3 regions of the Planococcus alkaliphilus genome follow, and region 2 is predicted to be linked to each of the others. Evidence: predicted binding sites of a transcription regulator. Region 2 holds the regulator's gene; each other region holds the start of a gene.

Region 1 (8,149 bases), 1.4 Mb from region 2:
AAAAGAAAGAGGGCTTTGTCGCTTTCGTTTCAGCAGATGAATATATTAAAGTAGTCGACCAGTACGGCCATACTGCAGGAGATGCACTCATCCGGGAAATCGGCAAACGTTTTTTGAGAGCCGGCATGTCTGCAAATAATGTCATCGCACGCTTTTCCGATTCGACCATCGCGTTAGTCAACTTGAATCCGTTAGGCGATGTGCCTGCGTATTTAGAAAAGTTATCGCAATGTGTAATCGAACCGACCAATGTGCAAGATATGGAATTGTTTTTAACGTTAAAAATGGGCGTCGCGCTTATCACCCCAAAACAGCATGATGAGAAAGAACTGATCCGCTACGCAGACAGTGCGCTGTCGAAAGCGAAATTGCGGGCGGGAGAATCCATCTGTTATTTTGAAAATGAGCACGATGATTTCATGATGAGGGATTTGCGGATTGCCAATGAATTATCGGCAGCGTTACGACGCGAAGAAATCGATGTCCATCTCCAACCGAAAGTGGATTTGAGATCAGGCAAAATCATCAGCTTTGAAGCTTTGGCCCGCTGGAACTCTCCAGAGCTCGGCAATATTGCGCCGGATGTCTTCATTCCGGCAGCGGAGAAGAACGGGAAAATCCGACTACTGGAGCAAGTCGTTTTAAAACGCGTGCTGACATGGTTAAGGAAACGCAAAGAAATTGGACTTGAATTGCGCCAAGTCGCCATCAATGTCTCAGCTGATCATTTCTTCCACCATTCGTTCATCCCGCATCTGGTTGATAAAATGGCTGAATACGGTATTGAACATAAATGGATTCAACTCGAAATCACCGAACGCATTGGCTTCGTTGACATTGAAACCGCTCATCAAGTGTTTAAGAAATTAAACCGCTACGGATTCACAAGTTCTGTGGATGATTTCGGGACGGGCTATTCTTCGCTTAGTTATTTGCAGAAGCTTCCGGTCAATGAAATCAAGATTGACCGTTCTTTCATTTCCACTATGCACGAACAAGGGACGCTTGCAATCGTCAGAACCATCATTCAACTAGCCGAAAACTTGAATATGACGGCAGTTGCGGAAGGCATTGAAACTGAACAGCAGAGACGGATGTTAGTATCGCTCGGCTGCCGGGTAGGACAAGGGTATTTTTATTACCGTCCGATGTCGCTCGAAGAAGCCAACCTATTATAAAGAAGCCGGAGTTTTAACTTCGGTTTTTTGTTTTGTCCATTTTTCTTTTGCGGAAAACTCCAATTAACTGAAAAGTTGCAATGCTATCTACAGCCCCAAGCGGCCTAAATTTTCTGTTATACTATTTAAGATAAAGTTTGAAAAGGAGAGATGTGCCGTGGGAAAAGTACATGTATTTGATCATCCGTTGATCCAGCATAAAGTGACTTATATCCGTGATAAATCTACAGGAACGAAAGAATTCCGCGAATTGGTAGACGAAATTGCTACATTGATGGCTTTTGAAATTACGAGAGATCTGCCGTTGGAGGATATTGAAGTTGAAACGCCTGTTCAATTGACAACTTCAAAAGTGCTTTCTGGCAAGAAATTAGGCATCGTGCCGATTCTCCGCGCCGGTCTTGGCATGGTAGATGGTATTTTGAAAGTAATGCCTGCTGCTAAAGTGGGGCATATCGGTTTATACCGTGATCCGGAAACTTTGCAGCCGGTTGAATACTACTTTAAAATGCCTTCAGACGTTCAAGAACGTGAATTGATTGTCGTTGATCCGATGCTTGCTACAGGAGGATCTGCAATCGAAGCAGTGGACTCGCTTAAAAAACGTGGCGCTGTTAAAATCCGCTTCATGTGCATCATCGCAGCTCCAGAAGGTGTAGAAGCTTTGCAAAAAGCGCATCCGGATGTGGATATTTACATCGCGGCACTTGATGAAAAATTGAATGACCACGGTTACATCGTTCCAGGACTCGGAGACGCCGGAGACAGATTGTTCGGCACGAAGTAAATAGAAAAGCGGAAGCGCCTGGTCAGCTCTGACAGACATAAGATGATTCGGCGAAGCGGCGTTTTTCAGCCGCACAGCCGAAGCAGCTTATGTCCCGAAGAGCTAGGCGCTGGAGTCTGGACAATAGAAAAGCGGAAGCGCCCGTTTAGCCTTATGCAGTTGGAATTTGGACACGAAAAAGCAATAAGTCAGGTAAGCGATTGCCGGAAACAAAGGTGATCACTTTCTCACTCAAATAATATGAAAACGAGGTTGATTAGTTTGACGAAAAAGTGGAAAGTAATGACGATCTTTGGCACGCGCCCGGAAGCAATCAAGATGGCGCCTCTAGTGCTCGAGCTTCAAAAGCATCCGGAAACAATCGAACCGATTGTGACGGTAACAGCTCAGCATAGACAGATGCTCGATCAAGTGCTTGAGACATTTCAGATTACGCCGGATTACGATTTGAATATTATGAAAGACCGCCAATCATTGAGCGACGTTACGACACGTGCTCTGCTTGGCTTAGACGAAGTCATGAAAAAAGCACAGCCGGACATCGTCTTGGTCCATGGCGATACAACGACAACTTTTGTTGCCAGTTTAGCAGCGTTTTACAATCAGATTGCCATCGGCCATGTTGAGGCGGGTCTGCGTACGCACAATAAATACTCGCCGTATCCGGAAGAGATGAACCGTCAATTGACGGGCGTAATGGCTGATATCCACTTTTCGCCGACTGAAAAATCTGCGCAAAACTTGCGTGATGAAAACAAAAAAGAAGAAACGATCTACATTACGGGCAATACAGCGATCGATGCATTGAAAACGACGGTGCGCGAAACTTATAGCCATCCGATCCTTGAACAGATCGGCGATGACCGGATGATCTTATTGACAGCACACCGCCGTGAAAACCTTGGAGAGCCGATGCGCAATATGTTCCGTGCGATTAAACGGTTGATTCAAGAACACGATGACGTCCAAGTGGTTTATCCCGTGCATATGAACCCGGCTGTCCGGGAAGTGGCAGATGAAGTTTTAGGACGCGATCCACGGATCCATTTAATCGAACCGCTTGAAGTTCTGGATTTCCATAACTTCGCAGCACGTTCATTCATCATCTTGACGGATTCTGGCGGCGTCCAGGAAGAAGCTCCGTCGCTAGGCAAGCCGGTACTGGTACTTCGCGATACGACGGAACGCCCTGAAGGAATCGATGCAGGAACGTTGAAGCTTGCAGGTACAGAAGAAGAAACCATCTATTCAATGGCAAAAGAATTATTGACAGATGAAAACGCATATAAAGAAATGTCGCATGCTTCTAATCCTTACGGGGACGGGGAAGCCTCGCGCAGAATCGTTGAAGCGCTGCACACGTATTTTTCTGCGAAATAAATAGCGAAATTGTTGAGAGGACATGTTCGACACGAATTTGTCAAGAATATGTCGAAGGGTAGTTGCTTGTGAAGTTTTTCACTTCTAGTAATTGACATGATTTTACCCCTATTGTATGCTTACAAAGGGTATGCATGAGAAGGTTTTCTTACATATAGATGTTGTTCCGAAAGCCTGATGCGACTGCTCTTTTATAGGGGTAAAATGTCAAATCAAACGAAACTCGAGGGGTTTATCATGCGCCCAACAAAAAGTCCCTTACAAGCGATGGCGCTTTACAGTGCTATCCTCTCACAACTTGTCGGGTCCGTGCTCATCGGTACGTTCACAGGTATGTGGCTCGATGAACAATTCGGAACCGCCCCGCTTTTCTTAATCATCTGCTTGCTCACGGGCATGTTTGCCGGTGTGTGGGCAATGCTGCAGACCGTCCGAAAATTCGAATCAGGAGACAAATGAAAAATGGATGGACTTAGGGAGATATATACAAGACTAAAAAGAATGATTTATTTCATCCTGGCGGCTTTCGTTATTGGCTGGGGGTTTACCCCTTATCAAGAGGTGTTCGCAGGTCTGTTGATCGGAACTTTGTTCGGCATTTATAATATGTGGATTCTGGTTCGCCGGATGGAAAAATTCGACCGGGCGGTGGCAGAAGGCTCGAAGGTTCGTTCGCTTGGAACGGCATTACGGTTTGCATCGGGTGTAGCTGCTGTGGCGATGGCATTATTATTCGCAGAGCATATTCACTTGGTCAGTACAGTAATCGGGTTGATGATCCCTTATGTTCTGCTCTTGGCAGAACGGATTGTTTATCATGTGAAACACCATTAAGAAAGTGGAAAGAGAGGTGAAACTATCGTGGGTCATGAAGCTCCTATGCTTAAAGTGTTCGGGATCTGGTTTAACTTGTCGAACGTTATGATGCTCATCGTAGCCGCTGTTATCGTATTTCTAATTGCCTTCATTTCTACTCGGAATTTAAAGCTTAAGCCAACCGGCATGCAAAATTTCATGGAATGGGTTATGGATTTCGTAAAAGGGCTTATCAAGAGCAACATGGACTGGAAAGACGGCGGACGATTCCATGTTCTTGGAATTACGCTGATCATGTTCATTTTCGTTTCGAATATGTTAGGTCTTCCGTTCTCGATCATTGTCTATGGCGAACTGTGGTGGAAATCCCCGACAGCTGATCCAACAGTGACAATGACATTGGCCGCCATGGTCATCATTTTGAGCCATTACTACGGCATCAAACTCAAGGGGTTGGGAGAATACGGTGCAGGTTATTTAAAACCGATGCCATTCTTGTTCCCGTTGAAAATCATTGAGGAGTTCGCAAATACGTTGACACTTGGTCTGCGTCTTTACGGTAATATCTATGCAGGTGAAATCTTGCTTGGATTATTAGCGGGACTCGGCGGAGCTGGCGTTGTCGGCTTTGCAACGGCTATCATTCCGATGATGGCTTGGCAAGGATTCTCGATCTTTATCGGTGCAATCCAAGCATTTATTTTCGTTATGTTGACGATGGTTTATTTATCGCATAAAGTTGCCGACGACCATTGAGTATAAACTGTTCAAATTGAGCAGAAAAAAACAACTATCCTGAGGAGGACAAATTACAATGACAGGTTCATTAGGTTTATTAGCAGCAGCAATCGCAGTAGGTTTAGCAGCACTAGGCGCAGGTATTGGTAACGGTCTTATCGTTTCAAAAACAGTTGAAGGTATCGCTCGCCAGCCAGAAGCACGTGGCGTTCTTCAAACAACTATGTTCATCGGGGTTGCATTGGTTGAGGCATTGCCGATCATCGCTGTAGTTATCGCGTTCATCGTTATGAACCAATAGTAACGAAAAGCGGAAGCGCCCGTGTAGATTCGACGGGCATAAGACGGAACAGCGTTGTGGCGTGTTTGTGCCACGGGGCTGGGCCAGCTTATGACACTAGAATCTGGGCGTTGGAGTCTGGACAATGAGAAAAGCGGAAACGGCCGTTCAGCTCCGTAAGACTTAAGATGAACTTCCGAAGCGGCGCTTTTTGCCGCACAGTCTCGAAAAGCGAAGATGCCTGTTCTGCTCTGGCAGTCATAAGACAGAACAGCGAAGTGGCGCTCATTGCCACATAGCTGGGCTGGCTTATGACCGAAGAGCAAGGCAACGGAGACTGGACAAAGGGCAGCTTAAGGCCGAGGAGTTGGCCGTTGGAGTCTGGACATCGAAATCTGGACAATAACAAAGGTAAATGGCGGGAATGCTTCGGCAGGTTTTTCGCCATTTATGTTTGTATGGCCCATTTCAATTTTGAATAACCATCTTACATTAAAGATCTTATAATAGAAGAAACTGAATTTTAGGCTCTTGAAGGGAGTGAAACAATCGTGTTTTTTGATCACCTCGTACTCGGTGCATCCGGGGAGTTTTTGAACGTCGGAGATATCATCGCTACACTAGCAGTTTTCATTATTTTGATGCTGTTATTGAAAAAGTTCGCATGGGGTCCTTTGATGGGAATCATGCAGCAGCGTGAAGAATTGATTGCTAGTGAAATCGTAACGGCTGAAAACAGCCGCCAGGAATCACAAAAAATGCTTGAAGAACAGCGCACTTTGTTAAAAGAAGCGCGTACGCAAGCACAAGAAATCGTTGAGAATGCTAAAAAACAAGGCGAAGTTTCGCGTCAGGACATTATCTCGACTGCGCGTGCTGAAGCTGGCCGCATGAAAGATGCAGCTGTACAAGAAATTGCGAACGAAAGAGAAAAAGCGATTTCTGCAGTGCGCGAAGAAGTTGTGGCATTGTCATTGCTTGCAGCATCTAGAGTGTTGGAAAAAGAGATCTCTGAAGAAGACAACCGCCAGTTGATTAACGAAACGATTGCGAAGGCAGGCGAAGTGCAATGAGCCAAGTCTCAGAACGCTACGCATTAGCTTTATTCCAAATCGCTCAAAAACATGAAGTGGTTGATAAGGTAGAAATGGATTTGCGCGAAGTGAAGAAAGTCTTTGAACTGACTCCTGAGCTTTACAATCTGATTGTTTCTCCAAAATTATCAGCTGAAAAAAGAACGAACCTGATCAATGAAGTGTTCAATGGCGTAAACGTTTACGTGATAAACACACTTCAATTGATGGCTGAACGCAAACGTTTAAATGACGTCAGCGGCTTGGCTACAGAGTTCATTAACTTATCAAACGAAGCACAAGGAATCGAAGATGCAAAAGTCTATTCAATCCGTCCGTTGACGGAAGAAGAACGTGCATCGATTTCTTCCACTTTCGCTAAAAAAATCGGTAAGCAATCTTTGCGCATCGAAAACATTATTGATCCAACCCTAATCGGTGGATTGCGTCTTCAAATCGGAAACCGCATTTATGACAGCAGCATCAGTTCAAAACTGGGCCGTTTGCAGCGTCAGTTGATCGGTTAATTCAGGAAATTATGAGAGGGTGAAATACATGAGCATCAAAGCTGAAGAAATCAGTGTCTTGATCAAACAGCAGATTGAAAATTATCAATCTGAGATGAAAGTTGACGACGTCGGTACAGTAATCACGATTGGTGATGGTATCGCACGCGCTCATGGCCTCGACAACATCATGGCTGGAGAACTTGTTGAGTTCTCTACTGGTGTTCTAGGTATGGCACAAAACTTGGAAGCCAACAACGTTGGTATCATTATCCTTGGGCCTTACACAGACATCAAAGAAGGCGATGAAGTACGTCGAACTGGCCGTATTATGGAAGTACCAGTAGGACAAGAACTAATCGGACGTGTAGTAAATCCGCTTGGTCAACCGGTTGATGGTCTTGGACCGATCAACACAACTAAAACTCGTCCGATCGAAAGCCCTGCACAAGGGGTTATGGCCCGTAAATCGGTTCACGAACCACTTCAAACAGGTATCAAAGCGATTGATGCTCTAGTCCCAATCGGCCGTGGACAGCGCGAATTGATCATCGGTGACCGCCAGACAGGTAAAACTTCTGTAGCAATCGATACAATTTTGAACCAAGCTGACCAAGACATGATTTGTATCTATGTAGCAATCGGGCAAAAAGAATCTACTGTACGTAACGTAGTAGAAACTTTGCGTAAAAACGGTGCTTTGGATTACACAATCGTCGTGACTGCATCTGCATCTCAACCAGCTCCATTATTGTACTTGGCTCCTTATGCAGGTATCTCTATGGCGGAAGAGTTCATGTTCGATGGCAAACACGTTTTGATCGTATATGATGATTTGACTAAACAAGCTTCGGCTTACCGCGAATTGTCGCTATTGCTACGTCGTCCTCCAGGCCGCGAAGCATATCCAGGGGATGTTTTCTACTTGCACTCCCGTTTACTGGAACGCGCTGCAAAATTGAATGAAACATTAGGTGCTGGTTCGATTACAGCTCTTCCATTCGTTGAAACGCAAGCGGGCGATATTTCTGCTTATATTCCAACAAACGTAATTTCGATCACTGATGGACAAATCTTCCTTCAATCAGATCTATTCTTCTCGGGTGTACGTCCGGCAATCAACGCGGGTCTTTCTGTATCACGTGTTGGTGGTTCAGCTCAGATCAAAGCGATGAAGAAGGTTGCGGGTACATTGCGCCTTGACTTGGCTGCATATCGCGAGCTAGAGTCGTTCTCTCAATTCGGTTCAGACCTTGATGCAGCAACTGCAGCAAAACTTGAGCGTGGGAAACGTACAGTTGAAGTATTGAAACAAGATTTGAACAATCCAATCAAAGTTGAAAAACAAGTTGTCATCTTCTATGCATTGACTCGTGGATTCCTTGATGATA
Region 2 (8,149 bases):
ATGAACCGGCTCTGAATTTGTACCGAAAGTTAGGATTTAAAAATGGTGGCATACGAAAACGGTATTATACCGATAATTTCGAAGATGCCATAGTGATGTGGGTGAATTTTAATGAATGAAGATATTTATGTATTGGGGATTGAAACCAGTTGTGATGAAACTGCCGCTTCCGTTGTGAAAAACGGAACAGAAATCATTTCCAATGTAGTGGCGTCCCAAATAGAAAGCCATAAACGTTTTGGAGGCGTAGTGCCGGAAATCGCTTCTAGGCATCATGTTGAACAAATTACGATTGTTATTGAAGAAGCACTGGCACAAGCTAATATGGAGCCTAAACAATTAAGTGCTGTCGCTGTTACAGAAGGGCCTGGACTAGTCGGAGCTTTATTGGTCGGAGTAAATGCAGCAAAAGCATTTGCTTTTGCCCACCAATTGCCTATAGTCGGTGTTCATCATATTGCAGGGCATATCTATGCTAACCGCCTTGAACAGGAAATGGAGTTTCCATTGCTGGCATTAGTGATTTCAGGCGGCCATACGGAATTGGTCTACATGAAAGAGCATGGAGATTTTGAAGTGATCGGTGAAACACGGGACGACGCAGCAGGGGAAGCTTATGATAAGGTAGCAAGAACCTTGAATCTCCCTTATCCTGGAGGTCCACATATTGACCGGTTGGCTCATGAAAGTGATGGAGCTGTTGAATTTCCGCGGGTTTGGCTGGAGGAAGGCTCATATGATTTCAGTTTTAGCGGATTGAAGTCCTCTGTCCTGAATTATATGCATAATGCGGCCCAACGCGGTGAAACAGTACCGCCGGAGCACGTAGCTGCTGGATTCCAAAACAGCGTAGTGGAAGTGGTCACGGCGAAGACACTCCGTGCTGCGACACAATATAAAGTAAAACAAGTGATAGCGGCCGGGGGCGTTGCGGCCAATAAAGGATTAAGAACGTCTTTGACTGGTACTTTTAAGGAAAAAGGCATCCCTTTCTATATTCCTACTTTGAAACTATGCACAGATAATGCAGCTATGATCGCCGCTGCAGGGACCGTGATGTTTGAAAAAGGGCATCGCGGAACTATGGCGATGAACGGCCGGCCAGGAATGGCCATGACATCCTGGAACTAAAAAGCTCAGCATTCCTGATAATCCATCAGGGAAAGCTGAGCTTTTTCCTTTAAATTCTGACTTTATTTAGAATACAGAAATAAATTTTGTCAATAGAGAACATTTGTACTTATGCACAAAATGTGTATAACATGTTCATAACTATCTGAAAAATAGGGGATTACCCAGATATTGTGTACTTGAAAGGGGAAAACTATGTGTATAACATTTTCTCCTTCTGTGGATAATGTGCATAAACCTGTTGATAGTTGATTTTATCGCTTTTAGATTGTGAACAACTTTGTGGAAATAAATATTTCGCTAAAAGGTATTGACCTATATCTAGTGAATAGAAAAACCGTATACAAAAGTATACGGTCAAGAGTGGACGTTTTCAATCTTTTCTTGTAGTTCCAGCCACAAAGCCATTTTCTCTTCAAGGGCTTCTTTAAGCTTTTCTAGTTCGGTTTGAAGCGGCAATACCCGTTCGTGATCTTGGAAAACTTCGGGAAGGCATAGCTGCTCCTCGATTTCTGTGATTTGAAGGTCCAATTGTTCCATTTCCGATTCGGTTTCTTCGGACTGGCGCATCAATTGGCGTTCCAATTTTTTTGCTTCTTTGTTTATTTGCGAAGTAGTGGGGACCGCAGAAGCTTGAGTGGCTGTCTTCGATTCCTCTTCTTCCAACGCTTTTAGTTCTTCAAGTTCGAGCTTTTTCTCCAGGTAGTAATCGTAGTTTCCTAGGTACTCAGTCGTTCCATCGCGGGTCAGTTCGATGACTTTGGTCGAAATCCGGTTCATGAAATACCGGTCATGGGAAACGAATAAAATCGTACCTGGATAGTCAAGAAGGGCATTTTCCAAGACTTCCTTGCTGTCGAGATCCAAATGGTTGGTGGGCTCATCCAACAATAGGACATTGGCTTTTTGCATCATCAATTTTGCCAAAGCGACACGGGCTTTTTCGCCACCGGAAAGTGTCGAGATCGGTTTAAGCACGTCATCACCAGAAAAAAGGAAGCGGCCGAGAATGCCTCGGATGTCTTTCTCATTCACATGCGGATAATCGTCCCACAGCTCATTCAAAAGGAGCTTATTGCCTTTAAGATTGGCCTGTTCCTGGTCATAGTAGCCAAATTGGATGCCCGTGCCGTAATGGATTTCACCGGCAAGCGGCTCAAGTTCTTTCATGATCGTCTTCAATAGTGTGGATTTCCCGACACCGTTCGGACCGACTAAAGCCAAGCTTTCCTGGCGATAGAGTTTCCACGAGATATTTTCGGACACTGGCTCATTTCCATAACCGATTGCAAGTGAACGGACATTCAAGACATCATTGCCGCTTTGCTTTTCTATGCTGAAACCGAAGCGCGCTGATTTTTCATCTCCATCCGGAGCGTCCATCCAATCGGTCTTTTCCAAAATCCTTCTTCGGCTTTGGGCCATTTTGGTGGTCGAAGCACGTACGAGATTGCGCTGGACGTAATCTTCGAGCTTTGCTTTCTCGCTTTGCTGTTTTTCAAATTGCTTTAAATCGTGTTCGTATTGCTTCGCCTTTTCATCCAAGTAGCGGCTGTAGTTTCCAGTGTACTTCTTCATGCGATGGCGAGACACTTCATAGACAAGCGTCACGACTTGGTCAAGAAAATACCGGTCATGGGAAACAATCAATAACGCGCCTGGATAATTCTTTAAGTAATTCTCAAGCCAGCTGAGGGTTTCGATGTCCAAGTGGTTGGTAGGCTCATCGAGGATCAGCAATTGAGGTTTGCTTAAGAGAAGCTTTGCCAGCATCAATCGGGTCTTCTGGCCGCCAGACAGCGAAACGATTTTCTTGTGGTAATCTTCCGAGTAGAATTTCATGCCATGCAGGATGGTCCGTGTGTCAGCTTCATACTGATAACCGCCGGCTTCTTTAAAATCATGCTGCAGCGTATCATACTCTTGCATGACTTTTTCGTATCGTGCCGGTTCATCATAGACGGCTGGATCCGCCATCTGGGCTTCAAGCTTGCGGAGTTTGGCTTCTTGTTCACGGAAATGTGTGAAAATCGTCATCATTTCTTCCCAAATGGTCGCATCGGTTTCAAGGTCCGTCTGCTGCTCCAGGTAGCCGATAGTCAGATCTTTCGGCATGATGATGTCGCCGCTATCGTATGACATTTCACCGGATATGATTTTCAATAAAGTCGATTTGCCCGCGCCGTTGCGGCCCACTAATGCAACACGGTCGCGGTGTTGAACTTCCAATTTGACGCCCGAAAGAATTTCGTCTGCTCCGAACGATTTATGGACTTGATTAACTTGTAATACTATCATGTGGGTCACCTCTATTCTCTCTTAGTGTAGCCTACAGAAGGGCGCTTCGCAATCAAGCCAGCTTTACATATGAGCCCGCCTCATGTAAGATAATATCGATTTGATACGACCTCAGGAGGTAACCTTGCATGTTGCATGAACCATCAAAAATTCCGCAAGCCACAACGAAAAGGCTGCCATTGTATTACCGGTTTCTCCAAAACTTTGCCAATGCTGGCCAGAAGCGCATTTCGTCACAGGAATTGAGTGAAGCGATGAAAATCGATTCAGCCACCATCCGCAGGGATTTTTCGCATCTCGGGGCATTCGGGAAAAAAGGATATGGCTATGACGTCCAGGATCTATTGATCTTTTTCCGCAAAACGCTTGATCAGGATGAGGCGACCAACGTTGCATTGGTCGGTGTCGGCAACCTTGGCAGTGCATTTTTAAAATATAACTTTCAACGCAACCATAATACGAAAATCGTCTTGGCATTCGACTCGAATAGCCCGGTAGAAGGGGAGAAGATCAGCGACATCGATACGTACCACCCAGACCGGATTGAAGAAAAGATTGAGGAATACGGCATCGAGTTGGTGATTTTGACCGTCCCTTCCCGCTCTGCCCAGGAAGTGACGGACCGTCTCGCAAAAACGAAGATCAAAGGCATCTTGAATTTCACGCCGGTCCGGATTGCAGTGCCTTCTCATATTCGTGTTCAGACTATCGATTTATCGGTTGAACTGCAGACGCTCATCTATCAAATTAAACAACAATGACTCAAAAAATTCACATTTGGGCAGCCGTTTGAAATAGCCAAAGTAGGTTGAATCATGTAGAATGAAACCATTAATACAGGAGGTGTCTAATATGGCTCCAGGTCCAGTTAGTTTGATAGTAATCGCTATTGTGGCATTAATCATTTTTGGCCCGAAAAAATTGCCGGAATTCGGTAAAGCCTTCGGTTCTTCATTGCGTGAGTTTAAAAACGCAACTAAAGGTTTGACAGATGACGACGATGCAGCAGACGTGAAGAAGAAAGAAGAGCAAAAGGAAATACGATAGGATGTTTGTCTGATGAACCAAAAAGACATGACTTTAGTTGAGCATATAGGCGAACTGAGAAAACGGCTGACGATTATCGCCGTTTTCTTTGTGTTAGCGCTCGTTGGCAGTTTTTTCTTGACCGAACCGCTGATCCAGTATCTGCAGTTCACCGAAGAAGCAAAAAATTTAACGCTGAATGCTTTTAAGATAACCGATCCCATTAAGATCTATATGCAAGTCATGATGGTATTGGCGCTTGTCATCATTTCACCGATCATCATGTACCAGTTTTGGGCCTTTATCAGTCCAGGCTTGCATGATACGGAACGGAAAGTCACATTAAGCTATATTCCATTTTCCGTACTGCTGTTTTTGGGCGGAATTGCTTTTTCTTATTTCATCTTGTTCCCTTATGTCATCGGGTTTATGCTCAACATATCCGATAACCTGGATATCCAAGATACGATCGGGATCAATGAATACTTCCAGTTCCTGTTCCAGATTACGCTGCCTTTTGGCATCGTCTTCCAGCTGCCGGTGCTGATGCTGTTCTTGACCCGTCTCGGAGTCATCACACCGATGTTGATGAGCAAATACCGGAAATACGCATATTTTGGGTTGATTACGCTGGCTGCTTTTATCACGCCGCCGGATATCATTTCCCATATGATGGTGACGGTTCCGTTGTTGCTGCTGTATGAATTCAGTATCATCATCGCCAAAATCGGCTACCGCAAGTTCTTGAAAGCGGAACAGAATTTAATCATCGAAGAACAAAAACAAGGCCTTCACGAATAAATCGTGAAGGCTTTTTTGTTTATTCATTATGTCCAGCTCCGGTGCCCAGCTTCTCGAGGTCTTAAGCTTGTCGAGGCTAAACGGGCACCTCTGCTTTTCTTTATGGCTGGAGGCCCTCCAAGTATTTGGTAAAGGTTTCGATTTTGTCCATGTTCAACTGAATGAGCATGACGAAAGCATTAAGCAGGATATGCGCGATGATCGGTGTAATGATGCGCTTTGTTTTCTGGTAGATGAATGCGAGCACAAGGCCTGTCGAGAAGTAAACGAGCAGGTGACTGAATTCAAGATGGACTAGCGCAAACACGAGCGCGCTGATCGCGGTCGCGATAAAGAAATTGGTCGTTTGGTTTAACGAGCCGAAGACGACGCGGCGAAAAACGAGTTCTTCCATGACAGGTCCGAAAAAGACAATTGCTAAGATCGTTAGCGGTACGACTTCGGCGACACTGACGAGCGACATCGTATTCTCAGAGCCCGGTTCGATGCCGAGAACTTTCATTTCGATCAGCGAGGCGATGATCTGTCCGAAATAGACCAGGAAAAAGCCCAAGACACCCCAGCCGATCGATGCCCAGAGTCCGGCTTTTTTGCCGTTCCAAATATTGAAGAAGTTTTTATCGCGCAAAACGAAAATCATCATGATGATAAAGCCGATGGCCATGCTCGACACGATGAGCCAGCCGGAAGTGGTGGCTTCTGCAGTATCGGGATCTAGGCCTTGGCCGAGGAAATAATTATAAGTGGGCACTACGACTAGAGCGGGTGCTAACTGGATCACGATAAAAGTCAATAAAATATAGAGAGGAGTCTTCGGCATTTTGCGGCCGTATTTTTTCTTCGCGGGTTTCTTTGAAAAAGTGTCTCCATTCTTTTTTTGCAGGGAAGTTGATTTCATAGAGGCAATTCCTTTCGTCTTTGAATTCTTCTTTCATTGTAGTGGTTTCAAAACATTACCGCAAAGAATAAAAAACACGGAAGGTTTTGACTTGCAAATCACATTGGATTTTATTAAACTGAGAAGTGGGTTAGCACTCAAGTAGTGAGAGTGCTAATCGAGAACATTTAGATAATTCGAGGAGGGTGTTTCATTTGTTAAGACCATTAGGAGATCGCGTAATTATTGAGCTTTTAGAAGCGGAAGAAAAAACTTCAAGCGGGATTGTACTGCCGGGTTCAGCGCAGGAAAAACCGCAGGAAGGCAAAGTGATCGCTGTAGGTAATGGAGTCATCCGCGACAATGGACAGCGCACTGAACTGGAAGTCAAAGAAGGCGACCGGATCATCTTCTCTAAATACGCAGGTACTGAACTTAAATATGAAGGCAACGAATACTTGATCTTGCGCGAAAACGATATTTTAGCAATTTTAGGCTAATACATTTCAATAGACATTGAGGAGGAAGACTAAACATGGCAAAAGATATTAAATTCAGCGAAGATGCACGCAGCTTGATGCTGAAAGGTGTAGATAAATTAGCAGATGCAGTTAAAGTGACATTGGGGCCAAAAGGGCGCAACGTCGTTTTAGACAAGAAATTCGGTTCTCCGCTCATTACCAATGATGGGGTAACCATCGCAAAAGAAATCGAACTTGAAAATGCTTTTGAAAACATGGGAGCGAGACTTGTTGCGGAAGTGGCTTCTAAAACAAATGATATCGCTGGCGATGGTACGACAACTGCAACGGTTCTGGCTCAAGCGATGATCCGTGAAGGCTTGAAGAACGTTACAGCTGGTGCGAACCCTGTCGGCATCCGCCGCGGAATCGAAATGGCTGTGGAAAACGCAGTCAATGAATTAAAAGCGATTTCGAAGCCGATCGAAGGCAAAGAATCGATTGCACAAGTTGCAGCGATTTCATCCGGCGACGAAGAAGTCGGCAAATTGATCGCTGAAGCAATGGAACGCGTTGGCAACGACGGCGTTATCACGTTGGAAGAATCACGCGGCTTCACAACGGAACTTGATGTTGTGGAAGGGATGCAATTCGACCGCGGTTACCAGTCTCCATACATGGTGACGGATTCAGATAAAATGGAAGCGGTTCTTGATAACCCGTTCATTCTTGTAACAGACAAGAAAATCGGCAATATCCAAGAAATCCTTCCTGTCCTTGAGCAAGTAGTTCAACAAAGCAAACCATTGTTGATCGTAGCAGAAGACGTTGAAGGCGAAGCGCTAGCTACATTAGTCGTCAACAAATTGCGCGGAACATTCAACGCAGTAGCTGTTAAAGCTCCAGGATTCGGCGATCGCCGTAAAGCGATGCTTGAAGATATCGCGGCACTAACGGGCGCTGAAGTGATCACAGAAGATCTAGGCCTTGAGCTGAAATCAACGAACATCACACAGCTTGGACGCGCTTCAAAAGTGGTTGTGTCGAAAGAAAACACAACAATCGTGGAAGGCGCTGGCGACCAAGAGAAAATCGTTGCCCGCGTAACTCAGATCCGCAACCAATTGGAAGAAACTTCATCTGAATTCGACAAAGAGAAATTGCAGGAACGTTTGGCGAAACTTGCTGGCGGTGTTGCAGTCATCAAAGTCGGAGCGGCTACTGAAACAGAGTTGAAAGAACGCAAACTTCGCATCGAAGACGCATTGAACTCAACTCGTGCAGCAGTAGAAGAAGGAATCGTTGCAGGTGGGGGTACGGCGTTAGTGAACGTCTACAACCGCGTAGCAGAGCTTCTTGAAACACAAGAAGGCGACGTAGCAACAGGCGTCAACATCGTGCTTCGTGCACTTGAAGAGCCGGTTCGCCAAATCGCGACAAATGCAGGCCTTGAAGGGTCAATCATCGTTCACCGCCTGAAAACAGAAGAAGTCGGAGTCGGCTATAATGCGGCAAACGGCGAATGGGTGAACATGGTTGAACAAGGAATCGTTGA
Region 3 (8,149 bases), 760 kb from region 2:
ATGACGCGAGGCACCGTTTTCTTTCCCTGCTCTTCTATCTGCACTCTTCCAATAAAAGCTTTTGTATCCTCAACCGTGCCATCCGGCAATCCTAATGCATCTTTCACAGGAGGCGCTGAGGAATATGTATGGATGTCTTCCGCGTATTTCAAGTCGTGTTTCACCAATTGGATTTTCTTCATTGCCTTGACTCTCTCCATTCCTGTTCTAAGATGCTGTAGACGAAGGAATCCCGCCAACCGTCCCGCAATCGAATATTTTCCCGGAGCCGGCCTTCCTTTGTCATGCCCAATTTTTCAAGGACCCTATAGGAAGCGGTATTCCAAGGGTCGCAGGTCGCAAACACCCTATGAAGTTTTTGGTCGTTAAATGCGAATTGCAAAACCTGGGCAGCTGCTTCTCCCGCAATGCCCCGCCCCCAGGAATCCGGATGCAAAATATAGCCGATTTCGCCAGTCCGATTCACTTCGTCCCGGATATTCAATTCAACTGCTCCTATCATCTTTTTCGTTTCTCCGACTGCAATCGCGAAAACAAATTGCCTTCTCGGAATGGCTTTCGCATCCTTCAACACCTCGTGCACATAGACCTTGCTGTCTTCTTCTGAATTTGGTCCCCAGGCTTGATGGCGAGACACTATTTCTAAAGAAGCGTAAGCATGGACACTTGCCCAGTCTTCTTCCACCATTTCCCGCAACTGAATTCTTTTCTCGTTCGGCTCAGACATCGGCCGTCGTCTCCGCTTTCAATTTCCGTTTAAGCAGCCGGATTTGTCCGCGGTGGCTAATTTCATCTTCCATCACATGGAACCATAAATAATAATGATTGAACGAAACACCGTTCGGCCAAACGCCTTCTTCGTAAAGCCAGTGGTCTTCCTTTTCTTTGAAGAGGCGCAAGGTTTCTTTTCGCGTGTCATCAAGCAGCTGAAGATAGAAGTCCACCGATTTTCCGTGAATCTCTTTTCGTCCGCTTTCCCCCAACTCAAGAGCCGCCGACCAATCTGCCAACTCCTCTTCTGTCAAATCACGCTTCTCAAACGCAATCACTTGATGGACTTTTTCAATCGCTGCCATATGGTATAGAAGCGCACCGATTGAATTGCTGGCGGCGTCTTCCACATAATCCAATTCGCATAGCTGAAGCCCCGCAACTTCAGCTTTGGTAAGAGAACGTGTGTGGTCAAGCTGGAACAGCAATTCTCCGATTTTTTCGCTGAAGCCTTGAAGCGGTTTAATGGTGTAGTTCATTCTCTGGCAGCCCCTTCTTTTTTGAAATAGCCGAGCGTCGTTTTCCCATTCAATTTTTCGGTTTTTCCTGTTTGTTCATACCCCAGTTTTTCGTACAAATGGCAGTTGCCCCGCTCTTCCAGAATGGTGGCCAATTCCCACGTAGCCGCTTGTGCAAAATCTTCTTCCACTCGCTTCATCACTTCCTGGGCAATGCCGCATCCTTGAAACGAAGGGTCGACGAATAACGGTCCGATCCAGTATTGACGGTCGTCTTTCCAATGGATCCGGATACCTCCAGCCAACTTTCCGTCTGCTATGATTTTATAAAAGCGCCCTGCCGGATGTTCGATTCTCAGCAACAGCCGTTCTATGGATTCGTTGGCAGGGCTGGTTTCGAAATCCTGGTACTTATCCAGCAAAGGCTGAAAAGCCAATTTCTGCATTACATGAAGTGCCGCCGCATCTTCTGCTGTTGCCTGTTCTAAAAAAATCTTCATCTTGCCACTTCCCGTTCTCCGACTTAAGTAGTTTTTAGTGCAGTAATTCATTATAGGCATGAAGCCTCATTGCTGAATAGTCTGTTTTTTTATTGGAAAGAAAAAAACTGCCTCTCCGTTGTCCGGAAAGGCAGTTTTCGTTCTATTCTTCGTCAGAAATACTCGTTTCGATCAGCATGGCGGTAAAAACGATGAAGATAATCATTAATGATAACGCGGTGATCAACATTTCACTCAACTCCTACCAAGTTTTGAATCCTTCCGATCCAGGCGGTGCATGGTGAATCATGTGGCTTAACGGAATCGCATAAGCTGCGACAATCAGGAAGACAGCGATTCCAATCCAAATCCACCAATTCTCCAGCCATTTCGGTGTGTTTTCTTTGTCGCTGTCTGCCAGCGGAAATTCGACTACATCTTCCGGCTTTACAGCTTTCGGCGACAAGAACATCGTCATGACGACGATATAGATGAGAATCATGGCGGAGAGGAAGAGGATGCTTCCCCCGACTGCCATCGTTACATGATTGGTTAAAATGCCATCGAACCATTCAAGAGCGGACTCGTGCCCGTTATAGCCTGAATACGCGGTCCGTCTCGGCGCACCGAGAAGCCCTAGGACGTGTTGGGCTGTCGACATCAGAAGCATCCCGATCGACCATGTGATGATTTGGACGAATCCGAGAATCTGCATCGACTTCGTAAATTTACGGCCGGTCAAGTAAGGAATGAGCCAGAACGTCATCCCCATAAAAGTCATCGCTACCGGTGTACCGACCGTAATATGGAAGTGGCCGACAATCCATAAGGTATTGTGAACAACTTCATTCAACTGGAAGCTTGCATTGATAATTCCCCCGGCACCACCGGGAATAAAGAATGCCATGGCGATAAAGATGGAAGTGAAGCGGACATCTTTCCACGGAAGTTTTGTGAACCAGCCGAATAGACCGGTTCCTCCTTTTTTGCGTCCCGCTATTTCAAAGTTGGCGAACATGGAGAATGCCGTCATCAAAGACGGAATAATGACCATGAATGTCAAAACTACCTGAAGAAATTTCCAGAAGTTCGATATCCCCGGTTCCGTCAACTGGTGGTGGAACCCGACCGGAATGGAAAATAGGATGAATAAGACAAACGATAAGCGTGCCAAGGAGTCACTGAAGACTTTGACGCCAATTATTTTCGGTACGATCACATACCAAGCCATATAAGCAGGCAGCAGCCAGAAGTAGACAAGCGGATGTCCGAAATACCAGAACAGGGAACGGCTCAATTCAACATTGATGGTATCTGTCCAGCCGAATGCCCACGGGATGTATTGGAATAAGACCGTTGCCACAACCCCTAAACAGGCAATAATCCAAAGGATGATCGTCGTAATCGTCATAAAAGCGAATAAAGGGCTGAGTTCCCCTTTATGGTTTCTGCGCCACACCACATAATGGCCGACTAAAGCGAAACTGCTAATCCATGTTCCGACAATGACCAATGCCAAGCCGACGTAAAACCAGCCGCTGCCTTTAAGCGGTGCGTAAAATGTATAAAGGACTGAAGCTTCACCGGAAACGATCATGACTGTCGCCATCACCGTGCCAAGCAAAGTTACCCAGAAGCCGATCCATGAAAACAGACGGACTTTCGGGCCGAACGTCCCCAAACTTTTACTCATGCCGGTAATGAAAAATCCAAAGATGAAAAAGGTCGTAAATATAAGTGCGAGCAGCACACCGTGTGCCGTTAAAATTTGATAATAATCCAGCCAAGCCGGCAATTGAAGTGCATCATTCCGGATAAAAACTTGAAGCAGCCCGCATAAGGTCCCGATTAAAAAGGCCGTATACGCAACGCCGATATTCCATAAAGCTATTTTTCGATCTTGTGCAGCAATCATGTTTAATACACCTCTATTTCATTGAACATCATATGATGCCCTGTTCCGCAATATTCATTGCAGAGAATCAAGTATTTTCCGGGTTTATCGAATGTATAGGATTTTGTCGTGATGCGCCCCGGCACGACCATCATATTCACTTTTGTATCATCAATCGTAAAACTGTGGACCACATCGGTGCTGGTCACTTTGAAGATGATTTCTTTTCCGGCTGGCACCCGCAGATCCGGCGCATTATAGCCGAAAGCCATAGCGACGATTGCCACTTGGTATGTGTCGTCATCCAATTGCGTCACTCCCGGTTTATCGAAAGGCGCTGTCTCGTTCACTTTTTTCGGATCGATCGTGTCCATCCCGCCTGCTGGGGTATGGTCCTGTGAAAATGCGCTCACGCCGACGACGCCTAGAAACACTGCTAACGCAACAATTCCAAAGGTCAGCCAAATTTTTTCGAATTTATGAAGATGCATATTCCTCTACTCCTTTTTCTTTGTTCATTTTTCACCTTGCTACATACATGGAATAGACGATGACCCACATGGCCACAATCACAACACCCACAAAAAATACACTGATCAAGGTGCCGCGGAGGTCTATATTCGCATGATCATTTTTTTTGCTCATTTCCCTTCACCTCTTCTATCAATCTCTTACTCCTAAAGTAATCTTTTCTGCCTTCGAACATTGTGATATTTCTCACACATGCCCCCTTTTTATGGCGTCTGTCGAATTTTAGACAAAAAAGGAGTTGCCCCAAAAGTAATTTGGGGCAACTCCTTTGCGACGAAGCTAGCGAAGCGATGCAGGAGCAATATTTTTCCCCTACGATTTATTAGAAGTAAAAGGAGCTGTCCAATAAGTCCTTACTCGACTTATTGGACAGCTCCTTTTTGATTCAATAATTTGGTTTAACTTTCCTAGTCGATTTTGCAAAATGAAATCGGGCAATTTTCGCAATTGATCTGGGTTTTTAAATAGGAAAGGTCGTGGATCAGCATTTTTCCACCCACCATCGAAATCATCTTTTCCTTTTTCAAGTCGCTGAGCATCCGGTTCACCACTTCACGGGTCATTCCGCAGAAGTTGGCAAGTTCCTGATTGGTCAAGACCATATCGATCAAAATGCCTTCAGGCTGCTGGATCCCGTAGCTATTGCTCAAACGAATTAACGTAGAGTAGAGCGCTCCTTTTTTGCCGTGAAGGAGAAGATCGCGGAATTTCGTCTGAGTCTTTTGCTGATCGATGCCCATCCATTTCATGAAAGCCGCCGATAATCGAGGATTCTTCAGAAGCCCTTCTTCCAAATCTTCTATCGCGATTTTCGTACAGACGACGTCTTCAATCGCTTTTGCATCCAGCATGTATTTCGCAGCTTCGGAAAACACGGTGACTTCCCCGACAATCTGTTCCGGACCGCAAATTTTCAATGTAAGTTCGCGGCCATCCGGCGTCACTTTCCCGATCTGGACTTTTCCGGACTGGATGATGTAGATTCCTTCAACATCATCGCCTTCCCGAAAAAGATAACTATTTTTATAGTAAGACTTCTCTATTTTTTTAATGCCCGCATGCAGGTCCATTTCTATCGTGAATTTTTGAGTTGCTGCCGTCCGTTCCAAATTGAACCCTCACTCCTCAGAATATTGTTCCCTGTATGTAAAGATTATCATATTTCGGAAGCAAAAAATGTAATTTCCCATAAAAAAAACTGCCAACTACGGCAGCTGTTTTATTAATAAATGAAGGGAACCAGTCTTGCTCTTTTTTTCATCCATCGAACATATTCCGGACCGAATTTTCCGATCAAAAGCTCTTCTTCGTAGCTGATGCGCTTTAGCAAAGTCCAAATGACGACGGCTCCGCCCAAAATTGCCGCAATCAGGCTTGTACAAAATAAAGCCATGCCAATACCAATCAGCAGCAAGGCCGTATACAGCGGATGCCGCAGCATCCGGTAAGGGCCGGAACTGACGATTTCATCGCCTTCTCGGACTGTGACATGCCGGGTAAATTGGCTTTTCAAATGAAGGATTCCCCAGAACCTCAAGAATACACCCATAGCAAATAGCACGAGGCCAGTCCAGCGCATAAATTGGCCAATTTCTGTGTCTGTTCCGATCTCCTGCAGCAATAATGCCGCAGCAATCGTAGCTCCGAGCGCGGCTAAAATATAATAGAAAGATTTTTTTTCGTAAGGATCGCCTTCTCCGACGCCCCGATTTCGAAAGAAAATGAATTCTCCGATCCAAACCACACTAATTCCAATGAAAATCCATTCCGCCATCGCCATCATCTTCACCCAAATCTTCAGTTTCTCTTATAGTCAATATATAGAACATTGCTTCTCAAAACAAATCTCTTCCCTTCCCGGGTTAAACTCAACAGCTCTTCACCTTATCGACATACTTTAATGTAAGAATAATGAAATAAAAAAGGAATTTACAGCACGGATGTGGAAAGAGAACAATATAGACAGGAGGAATTCAAATGCCCTTACAATATCAAAATATCTTAGTTGCGGTGGATGGTTCGAATGAAGCAGACCTTGCCTTCAAAAAATCGATCGGAATCGCTGCCCGCAATAAATCCCACTTGTATCTTGTCCACATTATCGACAATCAATCTTTTGGTTCAGTTGAGGCTTACAGCCAAGCAATCGCGAAAGAAGCGATGGCATCTTCCGAAAAATTGATGGCAGGCTACAAACAAGCTGCAATTTCCGCTGGAGCAGAAAACGTCCATGTCGTGATCGAGTACGGTTCACCTAAAAAGTTGATTCCCGTCGATTTGGTCAAGAAGTACAATATCGATTTGATCATTTGCGGTGCTACCGGCCTGAATGCAGCAGAACGCATCTTTCTCGGGAGCGTATCCGAACGGATCATCCGCGCTGCCCATTGTGATGTACTTGTCGTCCGGACCGAGGACCCTGAAAGCCTTGAAGCGTAATCTCTAAGTAAACTTTCATACAGGTTACACTGCCCCTTCCTTTACATGACCTGTAAAGGAAGGGGTTTTCCTCTTTTATGAGCATTAGGTCTCTTCATACAAAATATACCAGCATAATTTTGATACAAAACTGTAATAAAAAACAGTTTTCAATCATGTTACAATAGGTTCGTTGCTGTTTTTCAGTACCAGCTATTAAATGAATTTATTATCTAAGTAAAATATATTATAGAGAGAACCAGTTATGCAGGAGGGAAATGAACACATGAAGCAATTATCGAAATGGACTGCGACGGCCATTGCCGCAGTGTTATCTTTGACGCTTATCATGCCATCAGCGAATGCGGATGCGTTAAGCGACCTAGAGAAAAAGCAACAGCAAGCCGAACAAAAGAAAAACGAATTGAATTCCGGAATCCAGCAAAAAGCGAGCGAGATTTCAGAAAATCAGACAAAACTTGAAAAGATCATCAGCCAAATCGAGAAATTGGATCGGCAAATCCAGGAAACCGAAGCGAAAATCGACGGGGTCCAAGCGCAAATCGATCAAACAAAAGTTGAAATCGACGAACTGAAAAAATCCATCGAAGAATTGGAACGGAAAATTGCCGAACGCGAAGAATTATTGAAAGACCGCGCACGCGCTATCCAATTGAGCGGCGGCTCTGTGGATTACATCGATGTATTGCTTGGAGCGAACAGCTTCATCGATTTTATCGACCGTTTTTCAGCAGTGAATACCTTAATCGAAGCTGACCGCCAAATCATGAAAGAACAAGCCCATGATAAAAAACTTTTGGCTGAGCAAAAAGCGGAAGTTGAAAATAAACTAGCCGAACAGGAAAAGCAAAAAGCCGAATTGGTCGGATTGAAAAACTCGCTTGATGCCAAGAAAAAAGAACAAGCTGGGCTTGAGAAAGATTTAAAAGCTGAACAAAACCGTTTGGCTAAAGAAAAATCCACGTTAGAGAAACAGCGCGATGAAGCCCTTAACTTAAGCGCAAGCTTGGAAAAGAAAATCGCGAAAGAACAAGCACGTCTAGCTGAAATTGCACGCAAAGCGGAAGCGGAGCGTAAGAAAAAAGAAGCAGCTGCCCGTAAAGCGGCAGCAGCTAAAAGCGCAAGCTCCGGTTCTTCTTATGTCGCACCGGCTGTAGGCAGCGCAAACTTCATCCAACCGGCTCCAGGAAGATTTACATCCGGCTTCGGCGGACGCGACATCGGTGCAGGCGCGGAATCGCATCTTGGAATGGATATCGCCAATGTAACAGGCACACCGATTGTCGCTGCAGCAAGCGGCTATGTCACTTATGCCGGCTATATGAACGGCTACGGCAATGTTGTCATCATGACCCACTCCATTAACGGACGGTCTTACGCAACAGTTTACGGACACATGAGCTCGATTGGCGCTTCTGTCGGCCAATCTGTTTCCCAAGGGCAAAAAGTGGGAGAAGTCGGCAGTACAGGACGTTCAACCGGTCCTCACCTTCACTTTGAAATCCATATCGGATCTTGGAACGGTGCACGTTCAAATGCAGTAAATCCTGCTCCATACATCAGATAAACCAAACAAA

Evidence for each region. The regulator Rex, encoded in region 2, represses fermentation and respiration genes when NADH is low (regulators of the CRP and FNR family bind a similar motif). The targets are predictions, from matches to a motif close to TTGTGAAATATTTCACAA.
Region 1: a site for Rex is predicted at 3,412-3,429, ahead of AC2EXB_RS15150 (AtpZ/AtpI family protein). Genes of this name have one in related genera too.
Region 3: a site for Rex is predicted at 4,308-4,325, ahead of AC2EXB_RS18305 (cytochrome C oxidase subunit II). Genes of this name have one in related genera too.

What each region holds. Positions count from the first base shown of each region.
Region 1 covers NZ_CM168060.1:2,897,219-2,905,367, reverse strand. The annotation lists gene AC2EXB_RS15165 (bifunctional diguanylate cyclase/phosphodiesterase) at 1-1,178, shown strand, start outside; gene upp (uracil phosphoribosyltransferase) at 1,336-1,965, shown strand; gene wecB (non-hydrolyzing UDP-N-acetylglucosamine 2-epimerase) at 2,227-3,345, shown strand; gene AC2EXB_RS15150 (AtpZ/AtpI family protein) at 3,583-3,804, shown strand; gene AC2EXB_RS15145 (ATP synthase subunit I) at 3,808-4,179, shown strand; gene atpB (F0F1 ATP synthase subunit A) at 4,207-4,917, shown strand; gene atpE (F0F1 ATP synthase subunit C) at 4,976-5,200, shown strand; gene atpF (F0F1 ATP synthase subunit B) at 5,731-6,252, shown strand; gene AC2EXB_RS15125 (F0F1 ATP synthase subunit delta) at 6,249-6,779, shown strand; gene atpA (F0F1 ATP synthase subunit alpha) at 6,808-8,149, shown strand, end outside.
Region 2 covers NZ_CM168060.1:590,282-598,430, forward strand. The annotation lists gene rimI (ribosomal protein S18-alanine N-acetyltransferase) at 1-119, shown strand, start outside; gene tsaD (tRNA (adenosine(37)-N6)-threonylcarbamoyltransferase complex transferase subunit TsaD) at 112-1,131, shown strand; gene AC2EXB_RS03185 (ABC-F family ATP-binding cassette domain-containing protein) at 1,489-3,429, opposite strand; gene AC2EXB_RS03190 (redox-sensing transcriptional repressor Rex) at 3,558-4,190, shown strand; gene tatA (twin-arginine translocase TatA/TatE family subunit) at 4,282-4,476, shown strand; gene tatC (twin-arginine translocase subunit TatC) at 4,489-5,256, shown strand; gene AC2EXB_RS03205 (lysostaphin resistance A-like protein) at 5,357-6,154, opposite strand; gene groES (co-chaperone GroES) at 6,349-6,633, shown strand; gene groL (chaperonin GroEL) at 6,669-8,149, shown strand, end outside.
Region 3 covers NZ_CM168060.1:3,498,341-3,506,489, forward strand. The annotation lists gene AC2EXB_RS18275 (GNAT family N-acetyltransferase) at 1-182, opposite strand, end outside; gene AC2EXB_RS18280 (GNAT family N-acetyltransferase) at 179-727, opposite strand; gene AC2EXB_RS18285 (mycothiol transferase) at 720-1,250, opposite strand; gene AC2EXB_RS18290 (GNAT family N-acetyltransferase) at 1,247-1,729, opposite strand; gene AC2EXB_RS18295 (b(o/a)3-type cytochrome-c oxidase subunit 1) at 1,971-3,623, opposite strand; gene AC2EXB_RS18300 (cytochrome c oxidase subunit II) at 3,626-4,093, opposite strand; gene AC2EXB_RS18305 (cytochrome C oxidase subunit II) at 4,125-4,247, opposite strand; gene AC2EXB_RS18310 (Crp/Fnr family transcriptional regulator) at 4,541-5,203, opposite strand; gene AC2EXB_RS18315 (methyltransferase family protein) at 5,356-5,907, opposite strand; gene AC2EXB_RS18320 (universal stress protein) at 6,111-6,572, shown strand; gene AC2EXB_RS18325 (murein hydrolase activator EnvC family protein) at 6,838-8,139, shown strand.